One region of the Rhizobium sp. AB2/73 genome, then DNA from elsewhere that is predicted to be linked to it. Evidence: predicted binding sites of a transcription regulator. Region 1 holds the regulator's gene; each other region holds the start of a gene.

Region 1 (3,113 bases):
TGCGGCGGCCCGGGCACTATTGATGTTTTGCACCGCGATGTCAACAAAACTGGCATTTTGGCAGGTGCGAGATAGCGCTTGCGGGCAAAAGAGATAGGTTCGGCGGCGCCTATTGCAGAAATGCCACGCCTGGGCAGCAAGTTGGGGAAAACCTCGAAATCGATTCCTCAAGATTCTCGCGACTCTTGTCACGGAGTCAGCCTCACACTAGGTTAAAAAGCAATTGCTAGACTGCATGCGGCGGAACTAGTCACCACAATTTTAGAGCGTTTCGCGCCTCGTTCCCATGCGAGGCAATGGTGAGGGATTCTGCCATCGGAAACGCGACAGCGGAGACAGGGCATGAATTGGACAGACGAACGCGTCGAGAAGCTGAAAAAGCTATGGTCCGAAGGATTGAGCGCCAGCCAGATTGCTGCGCAGCTCGGTGGCGTGAGCCGTAATGCCGTCATCGGCAAGGTGCACCGCCTGAACCTTCCTGGCCGAGCGAAGGCAGGCGGCACGGCAACTGCGGCGCGTACGCCAAAGCGCAGTGCCGCGGCTCCTCGCGCAACGACCTACGGCTCGCGCGTCGCTACCCGCACCGTGGTCGCCCGCCAGCAGGGCGCAACCATGCTGAAGGAAGAGATCGAGATCGATTCCGTCAATGAAATTCAGTATCGCCCGGCATCGAACGTCGTCGTTCCGATCTCCCGCCGCCTCGGCCTGACGGAGCTGACGGAACGCACCTGCAAATGGCCGGTCGGGGACCCGCTGAAGGACGACTTCCACTTCTGCGGCAATGACAGCCCGGATTCGTCGCCCTACTGCACCTATCATCAGCGCATGGCCTACCAGCCGGTGCATGACCGCCGTCGCAACAACGGCTGAAAATTCCAGCAAGACAAAGAGAAACGGGCCCCTCGAGGCCCGTTTTTCTATTTCCGCCGCTCCTGCATAATTTCTTAAATCGGAATCGATTTAAGGGAAAATTATGCAGCATTTTAAGATGTTACAGCGACCTTAACGCGTCTTGAAAGACGCGTGGCGCTGTAATGGTAACACCCGAGCGGCAAGCCGCTCAGGCTTCCATGGAATAGCCCGCGCCGCGAACGGTACGGATGACATCCTGCATATTGGAGAAATTGAGCGCCTTGCGCAGACGGCCGACATGGACGTCGACAGTGCGTTCATCGACGTAGATATCGTGCCCCCATACGCCATCGAGCAGCTGCGAACGCGAGAAGACGCGGCCTGGCGAGGACATCAGGAACTCCAGCAGGCGGAATTCCGTCGGCCCCAACCGCACTTCACGGCTCTTGCGATGGACGCGATGGGTTTCGCGGTCCAGCTCGATATCGCCGCAACGCAGCACCGTGGAGAGAACCTCCGGACGGGCGCGCCGCAGCATCGCCTTGACGCGGGCCATCAGCTCCGGCGTCGAGAACGGCTTGACGACGTAATCGTCCGCGCCGGTCGAAAGCCCGCGCACGCGCTCGCTTTCCTCGCCGCGGGCCGTCAGCATGATGATCGGCAAGCGCTCCGTCTCCGGCCGCATACGCAGCCGGCGGCAGAGCTCGATGCCGGACACGCCGGGGAGCATCCAGTCGAGGATCAGGAGATCGGGAATGCGCTCCTGGAGACGCAGCTCGGCCTCATCGCCTCTGAGGATCGTGTCGACCTCGAAGCCTTCGGCCTCAAGATTGTAGCGCAGCAGAACGCTGAGCGCTTCCTCGTCTTCTACAACAGCAACTCTCGGAACCATGCGCCTATGGTCTCCTTTCTTCGCTTCCAGATTATTCCGTCACTGCGCCGACGGTGTTGGCGGTATCGTCCTTCGGGCGCTCGCCTTCCGGCTGAGCACCGGTCGCCATGTAATAGATCGTCTCGGCGATATTGGTGGCATGGTCGCCGATGCGCTCGATGTTCTTGGCGCAGAAGAGAAGATGCGTGCAGGTGGTGATGTTGCGCGGATCTTCCATCATGTAAGTGAGCATCTCGCGGAAGAGCGAGGTGTACATGGCGTCGATTTCCTCGTCACGTTCACGGATCGACACGGCCTTATCGGGCGAGCGGGTCGCGTAGACATCGAGAACTTCCTTGAGCTGGCTTAGCGCCAGTTCGGAGAGATGCTCGATGCCGCGGGCGAGACGGCGGGGAACGCCGGTGCCCTGCACGGCGATAACGCGCTTTGCGGTGTTCTTGCCGAGGTCGCCGACGCGCTCCAGATCGGAGGCGATGCGGATCGAGCCCATGATTTCGCGCAGGTCCGCTGCCATCGGCTGGCGGCGAGCGATGGTGACGATCGCCTTGTCGCCAACTTCGCGCTCGGCATGGTCAAGAACGACGTCGTCGGAGATGACCTTCTGGGCCAGGGCCGCGTCGCTGTTGACTAGCGCGCGTACGCTGTCGCTAACCATCTGCTCGGCCAGGCCGCCCATTTCGGCAATGCGGCGCGTCAGGAACTTCAGGTCTTCGTCATAGGCTGAGAGAATGTGAGTGGAGACCATTTTTCTATCCTCAAGGTGAACTGTGTGAAAGGAGCCGCGCGCCTGCCATCATCAACCAAAACGGCCCATGATGTAATCCTGCGTGCGGAAATCGTCGGGGTTGGTGAACATCTTATCGGTGTCGTTCTCCTCGACCAGGTGGCCGAGATGGAACATTGCGGTACGCTGCGAGACGCGGGCGGCCTGCTGCATGGAATGCGTCACGATGACGATGGTGAAATTCTCCCGAAGCTCGTGGATGAGATCCTCGACCTTGGCGGTTGCGATCGGATCGAGCGCCGAGCACGGCTCGTCCATCAGGATCACCTCCGGGCTGACCGCGACGGCGCGCGCGATGCAGAGGCGCTGCTGCTGGCCGCCCGAAAGGCTCGTGCCGGCATCGTGGAGCCGATCCTTCACCTCACCCCAGAGACCGGCCTTCTGCAGACTGGTTTCGACGATATGCTCGAGATCGGCCTTTGAGCGATGCAGGCCATGGATGCGCGGGCCGTAGGCGACGTTCTCGTAGATCGACTTCGGAAACGGGTTGGGCTTCTGGAAGACCATGCCGACGCGGGCGCGCAATTCCACCACGTCGATGCTGTCGTCGTAGACATCCTGATCGTCGAGCGTGATCTTGCCGGT
Region 2 (3,113 bases), 1.2 Mb from region 1:
AAATCCGGCATCAAGACTAAATTCGGTCACTTAGGATCGGCAGCCTCGTTTCAGCCGAAAGCGTTCTTATAACATCGCGTGCGAGTCCAACAGGAGATAATGAATGTTCCGCTCGAGTCTTGCTGCTACCGTCGTTTCGGGCCTGAGCATTCTGTCACTGGGAACCTCGGCAGCCCATGCTGCCGGTCCGAGCGGGCTGATCGCGCATCGCGCCGTCTATGATCTCGAACTGAAGGATGCCTCCGATCGCTCCGGCATCTCCGGCATGGTCGGCCGCATGGTCTATGAGTTCGAAGGCTCGGATTGCACCGGATTCACCACCAATTTCCGCTTCGTGACGAAGATCGATACGGGGGACTCAACGCGCGTCAGCGACCAGCAGACGACGACCTTCGAGGATCTCGGCAAGCGGCTGTTCCGCTTCGAGACCAAGTCCTATACCGACAGCCAGCTCGACAAGGATGTGCGCGGCGCCGCAAGCGACGACCAGAAGGGCATCAAGGTCGACCTCACCCAGCCGCACAACAAGCAGGTCCAGATCATCGAGAGCCGTTTCCCGACGGAGCATATGCTCGACATTATCCACAATGCGAAGCTCGGCAAGAATTTCTTCGAGGCGCAGGTTTTCGACGGTTCCGACGATGGGGACAAGCCGCTGATCGCCACCACCGTCGTCGGCAAGGAACAGACGCCGGCGATCGATGATCCCGATGCCGACAAGGCTGGCGCCTTCTCCAAGACGCCTTTCTGGCCGGTGACCGTGGCCTATTTCAACGAAAAGTCCACCGGCGATGCCATGCCCGTCTACCGGATGTCCTTTAAACTCTACGAGAACGGCATCACGCGCGACCTCACCATGGATTATGGTGACTTTGTGCTGACCGGCAAGCTCACCAAGCTTGAAGTTCTCGGTACGAAGGCGTGCCAATAGACTCTCGTTCAACGTGCAAAACCTCTGTCATAAAACTGTGATCCAAGTCTCACTATTGTGTGAAATGATCGACACGCGGAAGTAAGTGCGGATTATCTCTGTTTCGATCTGAAATTGTAGCGGGGCGCGCGGGGGCATCGTCTTGAGGCGATTGGCAATTTTTGCGGTCGGCTCCCGAGTCTATGGACGAGAAAGCACGACCTATGAGCAATAGCGGTATCTCCACGAGTTCCAATAACACGCTGCCGGTCGTCGCGGCCGATCCGGCGGAAATCGCCCGCATCGGCGACAGCATAGATCTGACCGACCGGGCCGGCATTTCCGTCTATGGCGACCGCGCCCAGCAGGCCGTTTCCGATTATTCCGATCGTATCCTGCGCGAGGTGCGTAACCGCGATCTCGGCGAAGTCGGCAAGTTGCTGACCGATATCATCGTCAAGTCGAAGAAGCTCGATCCTGCCTCGTTGAAGGACGAGGGCTTCCTATCGCGGATGTTTTCCTCTTTCAGGGCGAAGCTGGAGCGTTTCAAGGAGCAGTTCGAAGACGTAGCCGGCCAGATCGATCGCATCGGGCTCGAGCTTGACCGTCACAAGGATATTCTGCGCCGGGACATCGCCCTTCTGGACGATCTGCATGAAGAGACAAAGCAGTCCATCGTGCAGCTCGATGCCTATGTGCAGGCCGGCAAGGATTTTGCCGAGCGTTTTCGTGCGACCGAGCTTCCGCGCCTGAAAAGTTCCGCAGATGCGGCTTCGGCTAATCCTGGCGGCGGCATGCTGGAGGCGCAGGTCTATCAGGATAGCCTACAGGCCCTCGATCGCCTGGAAAAGCGGGTCTTCTACCTGCAGCAGGCACGCCAGCTCGGCATTCAGCAATTGCCGCAGATCCGTATCGTTCAGGCCGGTGACGAAACCCTGATCGAGAACCTGCAGGCGACGTCGGCGCTGACCGTGCCGGCCTGGAAGCAGAAGATGGTGATCCTGCTGGGCCTGACGCAGCAGAAGTCCGCGCTCGAACTGCAGAAGACCGTCACCGACGCCACCAACGACATGATCCGCCAGGCGTCGAATATGATGAAGGACCAGGCGATTGCCATAGAACAGCAATCGCAGCGCGGTATCGTCGACATCGACACGCTCGCCGCCGCCAACCGTGACCTGATCGACACGATCAACGGCGTCTTGAAGGTGCAGGAGGATGGCCGCGCCAAGCGGGCCGAAGCCGAAGAGCGGATGCAGAAAATGACCATTGAACTCAAGAAGGCGATGATCGAGGCGCGGTGAACCCATGGCAATCCGCACTTTTGCTACCGCGCTGACGCTGGCAGGCGCACTTCTGTTGAGCAGTTGCAATGTCGGCGGGCAAGTCTCGAAATTCTCGATCATTTCCGGCTCTGAAAATACCGTCCTGCAGCCGATCGTCGAAGAGTTCTGCAAGGAGAAGCAGGCGACTTGCAGTTTCACCTATGAGGGTACGCTGGATATCGGTCTGGCACTCCAGAGCGAACAGGGCGTCGAACAGGATGCCGTCTGGCCGGCGTCGGGTGTCTGGGTCGATATGTTCGACACCAAGCGTCGCGTGAAGTCGCTGACATCGGTCGCGCAGATGCCTGTCATTCTCGGCGTGCGCAAATCCAAAGCCGAGGCGCTCGGCTGGGTCGGCAAGCCGGTCTATATGAAGGACATACTGGCGGCAGTGAAAAGCGGTTCGCTGAAGTTTCTCATGACATCGGCCACGCAATCCAACTCCGGCGCCAGTGCCTATCTTGCCATGCTGTCGAGTGCGCTCGGCAACAAGCCGGTGATAGAGCCGGGCGATCTCGACAAGCCGGATGTCCAGAGCGCGGTTCGCGCGCTGCTTGGCGGTGTGGAGCGTTCTTCGGGGTCGTCGGGCTGGCTTGCGGATCTCTATACGGACTCCGCCGGCAGGGGTGTGCTTTACGACGCTATGTGGAATTACGAAGCGATCCTGAAGGAAACCAATGACAAGCTTGCCGGCATGGGCAACGAGCCACTCTATGCCATCTACCCCGCCGATGGCGTCGTCGTCGCCGATTCGCCTATCGGCTTTGTCGATCACGGGCGAGGGCAGGAGGTCGAGACCTTCTTCAACCAGCTCGTCGACTATCTGCGTTCCGCGCCAGTGCAGAAACGCATTGCCGATACGGGTCGCCGCATCCCGC
Region 3 (3,113 bases), on a different replicon from region 1:
ACGTCGACGCGATCCGGATAGCCGTCGCCATCCTTGTCCTCATAGTTCGGGAAGCCGGCCGCCGCATAGGTGCCGACCTTCTCGCGCATTTCCGTGCCCGGCTTGCTATCGTCGACCGTGCCGATGATCGAGACGCCATGGGTATGGTCGCCGGTGACGACAACAAGCGTGTCGGGGTTCTTGACCTGGAACTCACGGGCAACGGCGACGGCCTTGTCGAACTCGATCGTATCGACCAGAGCGCGATCCCAATCGAGCGGATGGCTCATCTTGTCGATGGAGGCACCCTCGACCATCAGGAAGAAGCCGTCCGGGTTTTTGGAAAGCTTGTCGAGCGCGACCTTGGTCATATCGACGAGGCCAGGCTGGTTCGGGAACTTGTCGACCGTGCCCTTCTTGAGGAATTCGCGGTCGAGCGTGACGTCGAGATTGCCGGTGTGGAAGAGGCCGAGCAGCTTGTCCTGGTTCGAGCCGGCAGCCGCCGCCAGTTCGTTCTTGTCGGTCGCAACGGCATAGCCGGCGTCCTTGAAGAGCGCGATATAGTCCTTGTCGTCCTTACGTTTGGAGCCAGGAATGCTTTTCGCCAGGAAATAGGCCGAGCCGCCGCCGAGCACGACATCCGGCTTGACGTCGTACATCATGCCGACGATGTCAGCCTTGTCGCCGCGCTTGCGGGTGTGGGAGACGAGCGCCGCCGGGGTCGCATCTTCGACTTCGGCCGTGGTGACGATGCCGATCGATTTCTTGCCGGTGCGGCGCAGGGCCTCGCCGATCGTTTCGACCTTCGGATCGTCCAGGCTGGCAGGGGTGCGGTCGGCATAGACGCCGAGAGCGTTGACGGCCGACTTGTGGCCGGTCATGTAGGCCGACATGGTGTTGGCGCTGTCGGTGGCGATGGCCGAGGTCGAGGACGTGCCGATGAAGGCGACCGGCGGGATATCGTCCATAGCAAGGCGGCCATTGGCCTTGCCTTCGGTCATGCCCTTGGACATGAGGCGAGCACCGGTGCGATGCGCAACCGAGAGACCATCGCCGAGCAGGAAGATGATGTTCTTGGCCTTCGGCGTGGCCGATGTGCCATAGACATCCCAGTTGACAGACTTCTTCTCGTCGCCGGCCGAAACCTCGACCTTGTACTGGCCGGGCTTTGCGAGCTTGATGCCGCGCAGGATCAGGGCCGATCCGAGGACCTTGTCCTCAGCGCCCTTTTCTTCCGCAACGAAATCGGCAGCCTTGCCGAAAATAGCGTCGTAGCTTTCGCCGTTGACCGTGACCTTCACGTCTTCCGGCTTGACGACCTTGTTGAATTCCACCTTGAAATCGAACGGAGAACCGGCAAGTACCGTTGCCCGGTCCAACGGATAGACTGTCGCTGCATGGGCCGCGCCGGACATCAGGGCCGCAGACATCATGACGAGAAGAAGTTTACGCATTTATACCCCCTGCGTTTGGTTGCTTCCCGCTCCCCACTTATAAAAGCCAGATGACAATCACGTAAAATGGAGTCAATTTCTCAACCGCTAATTCAAAACGACGATCGGCAAGTAAGATTGATTGTGTGTGCCGCATCTAAAATGCCAGCCGAACGTATGGATCTTCTTTTCAATTCAACACACTCCGCGCAACCTGCGCCATGCAAGCTAAGCCGACATTCATGATGCCAAAACTTGCTATCCTCATAAGATAAGCGAATACTACACACGCTTCGTGAGGATTCTCAGAGTTTTGCGCAATGGATGAACAGCTCGACAAATTGGATCTGCGCCTGCTGGAGGAGCTTCAGAAAGACGGCAGATTGACGAACAACGAGCTCGGCGAGCGCATAGCGCTTTCGCCGTCGCAGTGCTCGAGGCGACGCACGAGGCTGGAGGCAGAAGGCTATATTCGCAGCTACCAGGCCAATCTCGACCGGCAGAAGCTGGGGCTGGACATGCTCGTCGTCATCTCGGTGACGCTTGCCACCCACAACAGGGATAATGCCCGCCGGTTTTCGCAGCTCATCAACGGTCTGCCGGAGGTGCTGGAAGCCTATGCGCTGACAGGAGAAATGGACTATCACCTGAAGGTTGCCACCCGCGGGCTTACCGATCTCTCCCGTTTCGTCAACGACGTGCTGCTTCCGCATGAATCGGTCCAGCATGTTAAGACGGCAATCGTCCTCGATACTCTCAAGACATTCGAAGGATTTCCGATTGCCCTGCCGCAAGGCTGACATGGCGCCGACGTTCGATGATCGTTGTTGCGCGGCCGTATCCTGCCGGGCATCAAGGGCAAGTTTTGAGGGCTTGCTTTCGGCGCATGCAGCCTTTCCAATCACGCCAAAGACAATATCCTTGGCGAGGACGGGCTTGCATGACCGGCACGGATGTACAGACGCGGCATTTCGAAGAATTTGCCGAAGTTCTGCTCAGATGTAATCATCTATACCGTCCCAGCAACGATTCCATTGCCTTGCGCAATGCTGTCGAAAGCAGGCGCCAGATCGAGATATTCGACTATAGTCGTTCCGCCGATGCCTTCACGCGTGCGTTCGGAATGCGAAATTCACTAAAGTGCCTGCGGGTACTTACCAGCCTCGAAGCAACGGTTCACAAATATAGAAGGGTATGCGATCTCGGCTGCGGCTCGGGCGCCTTCAGCCTTGCCTTTGCCTATCTTGCCGGAAATCCCGAGCTCGAGGTTTACGGGCTCGACATATCCGAACATCAGCTCGCTCTCGCCAGGGAGCTGATGTCAGCGGCTGGCCTGCCGGGACGTTTCCAGTTCGAGCAACAAAGCCTGCCGGCGCAGATCGGGTATCTTCCCGACCTGACGATCTCCTCTTACTGGTTTTGTGAAAATGAGCACGTGATCGACGATCCGCGGCTGTTCGACCTTGTGGCCGGACAAGAGATATTGATCGTCGATTATGAAACGATCATCGGCCGTATCGCGACCTGTCTTCCGAAGGGATTCCATATTCTCGCGCGGCATAGCGCCCAGGTCGAAATTCCTCCCGCCTTGTCTGATTTCGTCGCGCAGGAAAGAGCAACCGTTTACGGCATCCATATCGGTCGGACCAACACTTAGACGCTACGTGACATTGCCGTCTTTGCAAAATGCACGCGAACCCT
Region 4 (3,113 bases), 810 kb from region 1:
GATCGACGATTGCAGACGGCTTACCGAGCCAACGACGAAGGTCACGGCCATGGTTTCGCCAAGCGCGCGGCCGAGGCCAAGCATGATGCCGCCGACGAGGCCACGGCGTGTATAAGGGATCAGGATGTGGCGGGCCACTTCCCATGTCGTCATGCCCATGCCGTAAGCGGATTCGCGCAGCATCGGCGGAACGGTGCTGAACACGTCGCGGGAGATTGCGGTGATGAACGGCAGGATCATGACGGCGAGCACGAGGCTTGCCGTCAGCAGGCCGACGCCCGGGGCCGGCGGCTGGAACAGCAGACCGATCAACGGCACCTGGCCGATCGTCGCGATCAGGAAGGGCAGGATATAGTTCTGCATCAGCGGCACGAGAATGAACAGACCGACGATGCCATAGATAATGGAGGGAACGCCCGCCAGAAGCTCGATGGCCGTGCTGATCGGACGGCGCAGGCTGCCGGGGCAAAGCTCCGTAAGGAAGATGGCGATGCCGATGCCCAGGGGAACGGCAATCAGCATGGCGATGAACGAACTTACCAGCGTGCCGACGACAGCCGGCACGGCGCCGTAAATATCGGCCGGCGCGCTCCATTTGGTGCCCCAAAGGAACGACAAGCCAAAGGCCTGAAATGTCGGCAATGCGTCAATGACAAGAACCACGAGGATTGCCAGCAGCAGCAGCACGACGAGAACAGCCGAGCTAAGCGTCATCAAATAGAAAATCCGATCCTGGATTCGGAATTTTCTGGTCGCGGCGGAAGTATTCACAGCCTGGAAGCCCGCTATCTGTGTCGCGTCAGCCATCGATTTCCCCTTGTCCTGTCACGAAAGGCGGACAGGGAAATTCCCTGCCCGCCGCAACTTTTCGCCTAGCGCAAATTACTTCGTGCCGAAGTCCGTCTTCCAAGACTTCTCGACGATCTCGACAACATTGTCCGGGATCGCGAGATAAGACAGGGCGGTGGCGTCCTTCTGGCCATGCTCATAGGACCACTTGAAGAACTTCAGGGCCTCTTCGTTCTTAGCAGCATCGGCCGGCTTCTTGTAGAGCAGAACCCAGGTCGAAGCAGCAATCGGCCAGCTCTTTTCGCCCGGCTGATTGGTGATGATCAGGTTGAAGTTCTTGGCCTTGGCCCAATCAGCGTTGGAAGCGGCAGCCTTGAAGGTTTCCAGGCTCGGCTCGATAACCTTGCCGGCAGCGTTCTTCATCTTCGCGAAACCGATGTGGTTGGCGACGACGTAGGAATATTCAACGTAAGAGATCGAACCAGCCGTCTGGTTGACGGTGGTGGAAACACCTTCCGAGCCCTTGGCGCCGAAGCCGACCGGCCATTCAACAGCCGTGTTCGAGCCAACCTTTTCCTTCCACTCCGGCGAAACCTTCGACAGGTAGTCGGTGAAGTTGAAGGTCGTGCCCGAGCTGTCGGCGCGGTAAACGACCGAGATCGGCGTGGACGGCAGCTTTACATCGGGGTTGAGAGCCTTGATGGCTGCATCGTCCCACTTGGCGATCTTGCCAAGGAAGATATCGGCCAGCGTCTTGCCGTCGAGAACGAGTTCGCCCGGCTTTACGCCTTCGACGTTATAGGAAACGACGATACCGCCGGAGATCATCGGAAACTGGGCAATGCCGTTCTTCTCGAGGTCGGCGTCGCTCATCGGCTTGTCCGAAGCGCCGAATACGATGGTCTTGTCGAGGAGCTGCTTGATGCCGGCGCCCGAACCGACCGACTGATAGTTGACGACATTGTTCGTCGCAGCCTTGTAGCCTTCGGCCCACTTGGAAAGAACCGGTGCAATGAAGCTCGAGCCGGCGCCCGTAATGTCGGCAGCGGAGGCCGAAGCGGACATAGCCGCGATGAGGCCTGCAGTCAGGCAAAGCGAACGGAGTTTCAGGTTAAGCATAGTAGACTCACTTCCTCAAGTGAATGAAAGGATGGCGAGCAGAAGATCGGCGCGAGGTCCCCATGGTAAACGAACCTCCCCGCCTGAAATCTCCCGGCGACAGACTTGGCTCTAAAGACGCATTGTTTCAGTTTGATGACAGTTTAATGAAGCGGCAGTGACACAACCTGCGGCAATCATCGCGGCCATTGCGGAACGGCAGGAAATGAAGGGCGCATGGACGCGAACTTCATGTCCTTATTCAAGAGCATCGTCAAAGACGGATCACGTAATCCTTGCGAGTCGTTTCAATCACTTCCCAGGTCCCCTTGAAGCCCGGCTTCAAGATAAGGCGGTCGCCTGCACGCAGATGAAAGGCTTCGCCGTCCTCACCCGTCACAATAGAATAGCCGAAGAGGATATGGAAATATTCCCATTCGTCATAGACGATTCTCCATTTGCCTGGAGTTGCTTCCCATATGCCGGCATAGAGGCCACTTTCGGCCTCATCCATGTTCCACGTTCGGAAGATCGGGGAACCCGAAATGAGACGATCCGCTGCAGGCGCTCCGAGTTCGGGCTCAACGCCATCGACATTCAGTTGCACATAGGCTGCCACTCAGATCTCCCGCCGGTCACGCTTCGCCAAGAAAAAAGAAGTCCGCGACCGCCAACCGGCGAGCGCGGACCGAGACAAACATGAAATGTGCCGAGATCAAAGAACCCGGACCGCATTTTCGCTTTCCAAGACCGCCCTCAGATTTTGGCCAGCGCCTGTTCCAGGTCGGCGATGATGTCCTTGACGTCCTCGATGCCGATCGACAAACGCACGACATCCGGGCCGGCACCGGCGGCAACCTTCTGCTCGTCAGTCAACTGTTTGTGGGTCGTCGAGGCGGGATGGATGACGAGCGAACGCGTATCGCCGATATTGGCGAGATGCGAAAAGAGCTCCAGGCCCTCGACCAGCCCCTTGCCTGCTTCATAACCACCCGTCAGTCCGAAGGTGAAGACCGAGCCCGCGCCTTTCGGTGAGTAACGCTGCTGGAGGGCATGGTTCGGATCGTCTTCCAGGCCGGAATAGTTCACCCATGCCACCTTTTCCTGCGCTTTCAGCCAACGCGCAACGGCAGCCGCATTGTCGGAATGGCGCTGCATGCGCAATGGCAGCGTCTCGATGCCTGTCAGGATCAGAAAAGCATTGAATGGCGAGATAGCCGGCCCGA

The links. Region 1 encodes PhoB, which activates phosphate uptake and scavenging genes when phosphate is short. Its sites were predicted from a motif close to TGTCATNNANCTGTCAT; they were not measured.
Region 2: I8E17_RS06925 (toxic anion resistance protein) is a predicted target of PhoB. The motif match lies at 957-973, and genes of this name have one in related genera.
Region 3: I8E17_RS19750 (alkaline phosphatase) is a predicted target of PhoB. The motif match lies at 1,473-1,489, and genes of this name have one in related genera.
Region 4: pstS (phosphate ABC transporter substrate-binding protein PstS) is a predicted target of PhoB. The motif match lies at 2,033-2,049, and genes of this name have one in related genera.

What each region holds. Positions count from the first base shown of each region.
Region 1 covers NZ_CP067071.1:128,659-131,771, reverse strand. The annotation lists gene I8E17_RS00680 (GcrA family cell cycle regulator) at 343-870, shown strand; gene phoB (phosphate regulon transcriptional regulator PhoB) at 1,061-1,744, opposite strand; gene phoU (phosphate signaling complex protein PhoU) at 1,776-2,489, opposite strand; gene pstB (phosphate ABC transporter ATP-binding protein PstB) at 2,541-3,113, opposite strand, start outside.
Region 2 covers NZ_CP067071.1:1,366,672-1,369,784, forward strand. The annotation lists gene I8E17_RS06920 (cell envelope integrity EipB family protein) at 104-931, shown strand; gene I8E17_RS06925 (toxic anion resistance protein) at 1,135-2,214, shown strand; gene I8E17_RS06930 (substrate-binding domain-containing protein) at 2,219-3,113, shown strand, end outside.
Region 3 covers NZ_CP067072.1:8,721-11,833, reverse strand. The annotation lists gene I8E17_RS19750 (alkaline phosphatase) at 1-1,433, opposite strand, end outside; gene I8E17_RS19745 (Lrp/AsnC family transcriptional regulator) at 1,733-2,212, shown strand; gene I8E17_RS19740 (methyltransferase domain-containing protein) at 2,353-3,069, shown strand.
Region 4 covers NZ_CP067071.1:938,374-941,486, reverse strand. The annotation lists gene pstC (phosphate ABC transporter permease subunit PstC) at 1-807, opposite strand, end outside; gene pstS (phosphate ABC transporter substrate-binding protein PstS) at 883-1,908, opposite strand; gene I8E17_RS04765 (cupin domain-containing protein) at 2,162-2,506, opposite strand; gene I8E17_RS04760 (O-acetylhomoserine aminocarboxypropyltransferase) at 2,644-3,113, opposite strand, start outside.